One region of the Halomonas sp. 3D7M genome, then DNA from elsewhere that is predicted to be linked to it. Evidence: predicted binding sites of a transcription regulator. Region 1 holds the regulator's gene; the other holds the start of a gene.
The links. The regulator sigma-54, encoded in region 1, starts transcription at its own class of promoters, with help from an activator protein. The targets are predictions, from matches to a motif close to TGGCACNNNNNTTGCTNT.

Region 1 (4,382 bases):
GGCGTTTAGGCATGCAATCGACAGGTAATGCAGGTGGGGCACGCAATTTACGTTTGTTAGCGCCGCTGACGCCCCGAGATGATTTGCTGAAGCAGATGGGGCGTGGCATTTGGGTGACTGAGCTAATGGGGCAGGGGGTTAACGGCGTGACTGGCGACTATTCGCGAGGCGCGGCAGGCTTCTGGGTAGAAAATGGCGAAATACAGCACCCTATCGAAGAATTCACTATTGCCAGTAATTTGAATAGCATGTTTGCTGGCTTGGTCGCCGTCGGTGATGACATCGATACCCGTGGCAGTATTCACACGGGTAGCTGGCTAATTGATGCAATGACCGTCGCTGGTAACTAACAACTGAGCTAACAGCTCAGTTAGCACGTGTTTTGCTGATGTTAGTGGTCTTCGTCAAAACGTGCGTCGAACAGCGCTTCAATCGCCTCTAGTGCTTGTTCGGCGTCGTCGCCTTCCGCATGAACTCTAAGTTCAGTGCCACAAGGGGCGGCCAGCATCAATAACGACATAATGTTGGCCGCATCTGCCATTTGTTGTTGTTTGTAAACGTGAATGTTGGCCGAAAACTGTTGGCCACACTTGACGAGTTTTGTCGCTGCGCGAGCATGAAGGCCGCGCTGATTAGTGAGTGTTAAGGTTCTTTCTGGCACTCTGGTTCCTTTTAGCCGAGTGGGGTCGTGAAGAAAAGGCGTTGCTTATTGCGCGTTTGTTGAAGGCGCGGATGTGGAGGGCTGCTGCTCACTGAGGGTGTACTGCAAGCCTAGCTCACGATGACGGAGTTGAACCTCTCCCGCTTGTTTTACCAGCATTTGCGCCAGTTGTTCCACCATAAAGACAGAGCGGTGCTGCCCACCGGTACAGCCAATCGCAATCGTCATATAACTGCGTTGGCTATTTTGGTAAGCGGGTAGCCACTTTTCCAGCCATGTCTGGATATCATTGCGCATTTCTTCTACGACAGGATATCCCTTCAGAAAGTGGATGATATTGGCATCACGGCCAGTGTATTGGCGCAGTGTAGGATCCCAGTACGGATTTGGTAGGCAGCGCACGTCAAAGACGAGGTCTGCGTCAAGTGGGACGCCCCGTTTATAGCCAAATGACTCTAGTGTCAGGGTTAATCTATCTTCACGCTGTTGGGCAACCTGATCCGTTATCCGGCGGCGCAGGTCATGAACCGACAGACGCGATGTGTCGATCATCAGGTCAGCCAGATCACGGATGTCGAGCAGGGTTTCTTCTTCTTTATTGATGGCCTCTTCAAGCGTCATGTCACTATCACGCGTAAGAGGGTGGCGACGACGCGTGGCTGAGTATCGCTCAAGAAGAATTCGGGCATCGGTGGTTAGATAGATAACCTGGAAGTGAATGCTTTTCTGACGCAAAGATTCAAGCATTTTTGGCAGTTGCTTTAGTGCAGCAGGTAAATTGCGCGCATCGATACTTACCGCTAATTGGGGGCGTGCCCCTTGCTCACGAAGCTCATCCACCAGGGAGCCGAGTAGCATGGCGGGCAAGTTATCGATGGCACAATAGCCAAGATCTTCTAACGCTTGTAAGGCGATAGATTTACCGGACCCTGAACGGCCGCTAATGATCACCAATTGCATAGAGTTTCTCTTGGCATGCCAATAAAAATGGAGGTAAACGTAGGCAGTGTCTAGCGGTGGACTATTTAAGTAACAGGTTGTTCACGAATTTTTGCTGTTATAAGGTCCAATAGCTCACGTTGGCTAGCCGTTCTACGAAGCTGCTGACGTGTGTCAACGCTGTTCATGATAGACGCCACTTGCCCTAATAAGGCTAAGTGCGTGTCGTCCGCCTCTTCGGGTACTAAAAGTACGAAAACAAGGTCGACGGGATCGCCATCAATAGCATCGAAATCTACAGGCTCGGCTAACTTTAAAAAACCAGCGATAGGCGAGCTGCAGTGAGGGCTACGGGCGTGAGGAATGGCAACGCCGTTGCCTATTCCAGTGCTACCCAAACGCTCACGACCAATCAGGCGGCTGAAGACTTCTTGGCTATCTAGGCTTGGCGTGTTTTGCGCAATAAAGGTGCTGAAAAATTCCAGCACCCTTTTTTTGCTGCCCCCGGGGACGTCATACAGCACGCGCTCCGGGGGAAGTATGGTTTCCAACGTCATTGAGTTAACGCACGCCAGCGCCTTGGGCGCGAGCTTGTGCTTTTTCCTTGTGTTTAACGAGTTGACGGTCAATTTTGTCCGCTAGTGCATCAATCGCAGCATACATATCATTGTCTAATGCTTCTGCGTGTAGATCGGCACCTGCAGCATGCAGGGTGCAGGCAGCTTGCTGACGCTCCTTTTCAACAGATAAGGTCACTTGTACGGTGGTGATATTGTCATAATGGCGCTCAACGCGTTCCAGCTTCTCATTTACATAGTCACGCAAGGCGTCAGTCAGATCTACGTGATGACCAGTGATATTTACTTGCATTGACGTGCTCCTTATCCATCGGACTGTTCTTCGATTGTAACCCTTTTTGCGCTATTGCAAAGCCCCTAGACAGACTTTGTCTCGTTAGCACTGTTTTATTAGCGTAAACGGCGGCGCTCGCTTGAAGAGGGAATACCCATTGATTCACGATATTTGGCCACCGTTCGCCTTGCTACATTAATGCCACCCTCTTCCAATAGCGCCACGAGGCGGCTGTCTGAGAGCGGTTTGCCGGGCGGTTCATCTTGCACCAGTTTTTTGATTCGAGCCCGGATGGCGGTGCTGGAGTGACTGTCGCCGCCGTCCTGGCCACTTACTTGGCTGGAAAAGAAGTATTTGAGTTCGAACACACCGCGCGGGGTATGGATATATTTCTGGGTGGTGACCCTGGAAATAGTAGATTCATGCATTTCAACGGCGTCTGCGATATCGGCTAAGATCAGCGGTTTCATGGCTTCTTCACCGTGTTCCAGAAAGCCTATCTGGCGAGCTATGATTTCTCGGCCCACCCGCAGTAGCGTATCATTTCGACTTGAAAGGCTCTTGATGAGCCAGCGCGCTTCCTGGAGATGCTCTTTTAAAAATTGGTTATCTTGGCTCTTGTCAGCCCGTTTGATGAGGCTTGCGTAGTCAGGTTGAATGCGCAAGCGCGGCAGTGCCTCTGGGTTTAGCTCCAGGTGCCATCCTTCGTGGTCATGGCGGACGACTAAATCTGGCGTTACGTAGCTGTCATCTGTGTCGCCAAAGGCGCTCCCGGGGCGAGGGTCCAGGCTGCGGATCAAGCGGATTACGTCATCAAGCTGCTCATCATCTAGACTTAACCGCCGCTTTAGCAAACGCACATCATCTTTACCGAGCGCTTCAAGAAATTGACGCACTAAGCGCTTGGCAGGCATCAGCAGCGGTGTATCTTCGGGTAGTGAGGCGAGCTGCAGCATTAAGCACTCCCGCAGGTCGCGAGCAAATACACCGGTGGGCTCAAACTGTTGAAGGCGCAGCAAGGTTGTTTCAACTTCACGCTGGCTAAGGCCTTCATGCCCTTGGGCTTTAAGTCCTTCGCGAATGTCATTGAGAGGTTGAGTTAGGTAGCCGTTGGCATCCAGTGCATCGATGAGGCTTTCAGCAATGGCATGGTCGCGTGGTGAAAAATCTGTCATGGCGAGTTGCCAAAGTAAGTGGCCATGCAAACTTTGACCAGCGGCTTGACGCTCAAAGTCAGGCCCCTCGCTGCTGGCACCATGGCTACCTAGGTCTTGATAAGTGTCTGACCAGTCACTGTCAGTTGAGAGTTCGTTAGGAATGCTTTCGGACCATTCAACTTCCTGGGGTTCACTAACGGCCTGTTCGCCGAACTCATCTTCCTGCTCAAGCATTGGATTGGCATCAAGTGCTTGCTGAATTTCTTGACGGAGGTCCAGCGTTGATAGCTGTAACAGGGCGATGGCCTGCTGCAGCTGAGGTGTCATGGTCAGCTGTGTACCGATACGCAATTGAAGAGAAGCTTTCATGACCATCTGAGAACCACTCGTTAATCAGAAAGCTCCACCCTAGTGCGAGTTATGGCTTGGTGCAAGTGCAATAACTATGCCACCACTACTATTTTTTTTGCAGGTGGCTGTTTACAGGCGGAAATCAGCCCCCAAATAAACGTCTCTTACCCGCTGGTTGTTGAGAATTTCCTGAGGGGGGCCACTGGCGATGATATGACCGTCACCTACAATGTAGGCAATATCGCAAATATCTAGTGTTTCCCTGACGTTATGATCAGTGATTAGTACGCCGATATGGCGTTTTTTGAGGGCTCGAATGATCGTTTTAATATCACCCACTGAGATCGGGTCAACGCCGGCAAACGGCTCATCAAGCAGAATAAAGGCAGGCTCTGTCGCGAGGGAGCGTGCGATCTCAACAC
Region 2 (4,382 bases), on a different contig from region 1:
GGCAGGCTTAGTGCCTGTGCAGCTTCCGTTTGCCCGTGCGAAATTGCCTGAATGCCAGAGCGGACAATTTCAGCAATAAACGAGGCGGTATAAATCGACAGTGCCAGCCAAAGCGCGAGGAACTCAGGGATTACCGTAATACCGCCACGGAAATTAAAGCCGCGTAGTTCCGGCATTTCCCAGGTGACTGGCACGCCAGTGGCAACTAGCACTAACAGCGGTAAGCCAAAAATCAGTAAAAACGAGATCCAGTAAGCCGGTAGGCGTTTGCCTGTGGCTTCATGGCGACGCTTGTTCCATATCACCAGGGCAATACTGGCAACAATGGCGACAAGGAAGGTAAGAGGGATCAAGCCAAAGCCAGACTCAAACAGCGGTTGGGGTAAATACAGTCCGCGTACGTTGAGAAAGATGACTTCACCAAATGCCAGGCTATCTCTGGCGCTTGGCATCGTGCGTAATACCGCAAAGTACCAGAAGAATATTTGCAGTAGCAGCGGGATATTGCGGAAAGTTTCGATATAGGCAGTGGCTAAGCGCGCTAGCAGCCAGTTAGGCGACAGGCGGGCGATGCCCACAATAAAGCCAATGATGGTCGCGGCCAATACCCCTAGGCCACCCACCAGCAACGTATTCAGTAAGCCGACCAAGAAGGTGCGGCCATAAGTGCTTTGAGATGAGTAGTCGATCAGACTCTGCACAATCCCAAAACCTGCGGTGTTGCCCAAGAAACCAAACCCGGTGGTGATACCACGTGCGGATAAGTTGTCTTGGACATTACCGACAATGTAGAACAAAAAAGCTGCCACAGCGGCGACGAGGAGTAGCTGGAAAATAAGCGCACGTTTGGCGCGATCTCGCCAAAACGGCGGCTTGTGGCCAGCGGGACGAGTGTTAGGACTTACGGACATGGAAGGCGTCTCCGCGATACTGACGGTCAATCAAATGGCCCGCCGATGCCCTTGGAAGGATGGAGCGGCGGGCCGGGGTCAAACGAGACGCTTAGCGAATCGGCGGTGCGTACTGGAAGCCACCTTGGTTCCAGAGGGCGTTAACACCACGTTCAATTTCAAGCGGAGAGCCCATACCGACGTTGCGCTCAAAACTTTCACCGTAGTTACCGACTTGGCTCAGGATGTTGTAGGCCCAATCGGCTTCTAAGCCCATACCTTCACCGTAGTTGCCATCTTGGCCAAGTAGGCGGGCAACATCAGGATTCTCAGAGCTGAGCATCTCTTCGGCATTTTCGCTGGTGACGCCATACTCTTCGCCGTTAATCATGGCGAATAACGACCACTTCACGATGTTAAACCATACATCGTCGCCTTGACGTACCACAGGGCCCAGAGGCTCCTTGGAAATAATGTCGGGTAGAATGACCGCGCTGTCCGGGTCATCTAGCTGAATACGCAGTGCCGCCAGCTGAGACGTATCCGAGGTTAATACATCACAGCGCCCAGACTGGAAGCCACCCACGGTTTGTTCAGAGGTATCAAATACAATGGGGTCGAACTGCATATCGTTGGCGCGGAAGTAGTCGGCTACGTTGAGTTCGGTAGTGGTGCCAGACTGAATACAAATAGCGGCACCATCCAATTCGTCTGCACCACTCAGACCCAGATCGCGGTTAACTAGGAAGCCGATACCGTCGTAAAAGGTCACGCCAGTGAAGTTGAGGCCCAGGGTGGTGTCACGAGTGGTGGTCCAGGTGGTATTACGTGATAGTACGTCGACTTCGCCAGACTGCAGGGCCGTAAAGCGCTCTACGGCGTTCAGGGAAATGTAGTTCACCGCATCAGCATCACCGAGAACGGCGGCGGCAACGGCACGACATACGTCAACGTCGAGTCCTTGCCAGTTACCTTCATCGTCCGGGGCGGAAAAGCCTGGCAGGCCGTCGCTGACGCCGCACTGTACGGCGCCGCGTTCCATCGTGTCTTCTAACGTATCAGCTTGAGCAGTGGCGACACCGGCCAACGTGATAGCACCCGCGGAGGCCAGCAGTACCAAGTGTTTTTTATTCATCATGGTCGTTCCCCTTACTCGATTTAATGTCGTTATGCATGCAGATGCATGACACTAGAAGCTAGCAAGGAAGGTGCCAGAAAGGATATGTCGTCAAATTCAGCGCTTTTCAACGCAAAATGCCTGCTGTATACGAAAGTATTGGTGCAAAAAGAAACATTAGCGACTAGTGATTGCTCTATTTTGATGCATAGTCGCTAATGTGGCTGTTAGCTTAAAAAATAGTGTCGCTCAGTGTGATGGATTAACGGGCTTGAAGGATGAACAGGGTTAACGAATAGGGGGTGCGTACTGAATGCCACCATCTTTCCACAAGGCGTTTAAGCCTCTGGCAATCTTGAAATCAGAGTCGGCACCAACGTTTCTATCAAAGATATCGGCGTAGTTACCCACCTGCTTGATGATTTGGTACGCCCAATCGGTATTGATGCCCATTGGCTCGCCAAAGTCACCATCTTGACCAAGCAGGCGCATGACATCAGGATTCTCCGAATTAAGCTGTTCATCTACGTTAGCTTGTGTAATGCCCAGCTCTTCCGCATTTAGCATGGCAAACAGCGACCACTTCACAAGATTGAACCATTGGTCATCATTTTGACGAACGGCTGGGCCTAGCGGTTCTTTCGAGATAATTTCAGGGAGCACGACCGCCATGTCGGGATCAGCAAGCTGCATCCGCTGGGCATACAGTTGGGAAGCGTCGGAGCTTAAAACGTCGCAACGGCCCGCTTCAAAGCCGGCAATAGACTGCTCAGGCGCATCAAAAACGACAGCATCATAAGTCATGCCGTTGATGCGGAAGTAATCAGAAAGATTGAGTTCGCTGGTGGTGCCGGACTGGGTACAAACTGCCGCGCCATCAAGCTCTTTGGCGCTTTGCACGCCTAGATCGCTGGCCACCATAAAGGCTTGGCCATCGTAGTAACTTACGCCGGTAAAGTTCATCCCCATCGTTGTGTCACGGCTTGAGGTCCAGGTCGTGGTGCGTGATAGGACATCGACTTCGCCAGACTGCAGCGCGGTGAAGCGTTCTACCGAGTCGAGTGGCACGAAGTCTACTTTTGTCGCGTCGCCAAGCGCTGCAGCGGCAATGGCACGGCATACATCGGTATCCAGGCCCCGGTATTGGTCGTTGTCATCTAATGACGAAAAGCCTGGCTGGGCAGCGTTGACGCCGCAGCGCACGCTATCGCGCTCTTGAACGGTTTCCAGCGTGCTGGCCATGGCCATCGCAGGTACTAAAACACCAATTCCTACTCCCAACCAACGAACGGTTTTCATTTGTTATTCCTTAACGTGAAAGGGCAAGTAAACGTAAGCACATAAAAAAAGCCGAGCAATGCTCGGCTTTTTGGCTATTCGCAGGCGCTAAGTTATGCGAAGGCTTTACGCATAAAAGGCGGCAGCGATAGTGCACCACGGTGAGCATCACCAGTGTAGTACTGTAGCGGCATTTTATGCTCAGCGGCAGCCTGTTCGCGGAAGCTTTCAACGCTGGTCGCTTTACCGGCCAGCGTGACGCTCCACCAGCCAGAAGGGTAAACCGGCTGTGGGAAGGGCAGTGTGGCCACGCTATCAAAGCCCGCTTCACGCATATCGTTACGCAGTTCGCGAATAATAGAGCCGCTGTGGTAAAGCGGTGATTCGCTTTGCTGCACCATCACGCCGCCATTTTTTAGAATACGGTGGCAGCGCTTCAGGAAGTCGGTTTTAAACAGCCCTTCGGCGGGGCCGACCGGGTCGGTAGAGTCGATAATCAGCACGTCGATGCTCTCGTCGGCAGCGTCGTCTACCCACTTCACACCGTCTGCAAACAGCAGCTCGGCACGCGGGTCGCCGTTAGCTTCTACCAGCGCTGGGAAGAAACGCTCGGCGGCCTTGGTAACTTCTTCATCGATGTCGATTTGCGTCACTTTTTCAACGCCCGGATGACGCAGCACTTCCTTCAGCGTGCCGCAGTCGCCGCCGCCAATAATCACTACCCGCTTGGGGTCTTGATGGGTGAACAGCGCCGGGTGGGCAATCATTTCGTGATAGAGGAAGTTGTCGCGATCGGTCAGCATCACGCAGCCATCGAGCACCATCAGGTTGCCGTAGGTCTCCGTGGTATACACTTCCAGGTGCTGGTAGGGGCTTTGCACATCCAGCAATTTCTCAGTGACTTTCAGCGAGAAAGCGCTGCCGTGGCTATCAAATACTTCGGTAAACCACTGGTCGTCGCGTAAATCGCTCATTACTTTGCTCCTGGGCGCGGGGCGTTCGTTTGGGTAGGAATGCCTTGATGATACTGCGGGCTTAAATCGTGCAGCGCCTCCATAAAGGCGGTGACGTGGTCAGGGTTGGTGAACTGGCTGATG

Region 2: a site for sigma-54 is predicted at 2,087-2,104, ahead of INT22_RS14730 (amino acid ABC transporter substrate-binding protein). Genes of this name have one in related genera too.

The regions. Positions count from the first base shown of each region.
Region 1 covers NZ_JABUZF010000259.1:18,256-22,637, reverse strand. The annotation lists gene pmbA (metalloprotease PmbA) at 1-350, shown strand, start outside; gene INT22_RS16800 (HPr family phosphocarrier protein) at 392-661, opposite strand; gene rapZ (RNase adapter RapZ) at 707-1,621, opposite strand; gene INT22_RS16790 (PTS sugar transporter subunit IIA) at 1,687-2,157, opposite strand; gene hpf (ribosome hibernation-promoting factor, HPF/YfiA family) at 2,162-2,470, opposite strand; gene INT22_RS16780 (RNA polymerase factor sigma-54) at 2,569-3,984, opposite strand; partial or broken gene lptB (LPS export ABC transporter ATP-binding protein) at 4,090-4,382, opposite strand, start outside.
Region 2 covers NZ_JABUZF010000247.1:53,421-57,802, reverse strand. The annotation lists gene INT22_RS14735 (amino acid ABC transporter permease) at 1-911, opposite strand, end outside; gene INT22_RS14730 (amino acid ABC transporter substrate-binding protein) at 1,003-2,028, opposite strand; gene INT22_RS14725 (amino acid ABC transporter substrate-binding protein) at 2,296-3,306, opposite strand; gene speE (polyamine aminopropyltransferase) at 3,399-4,259, opposite strand; partial or broken gene INT22_RS21140 (uroporphyrinogen decarboxylase family protein) at 4,259-4,382, opposite strand, start outside.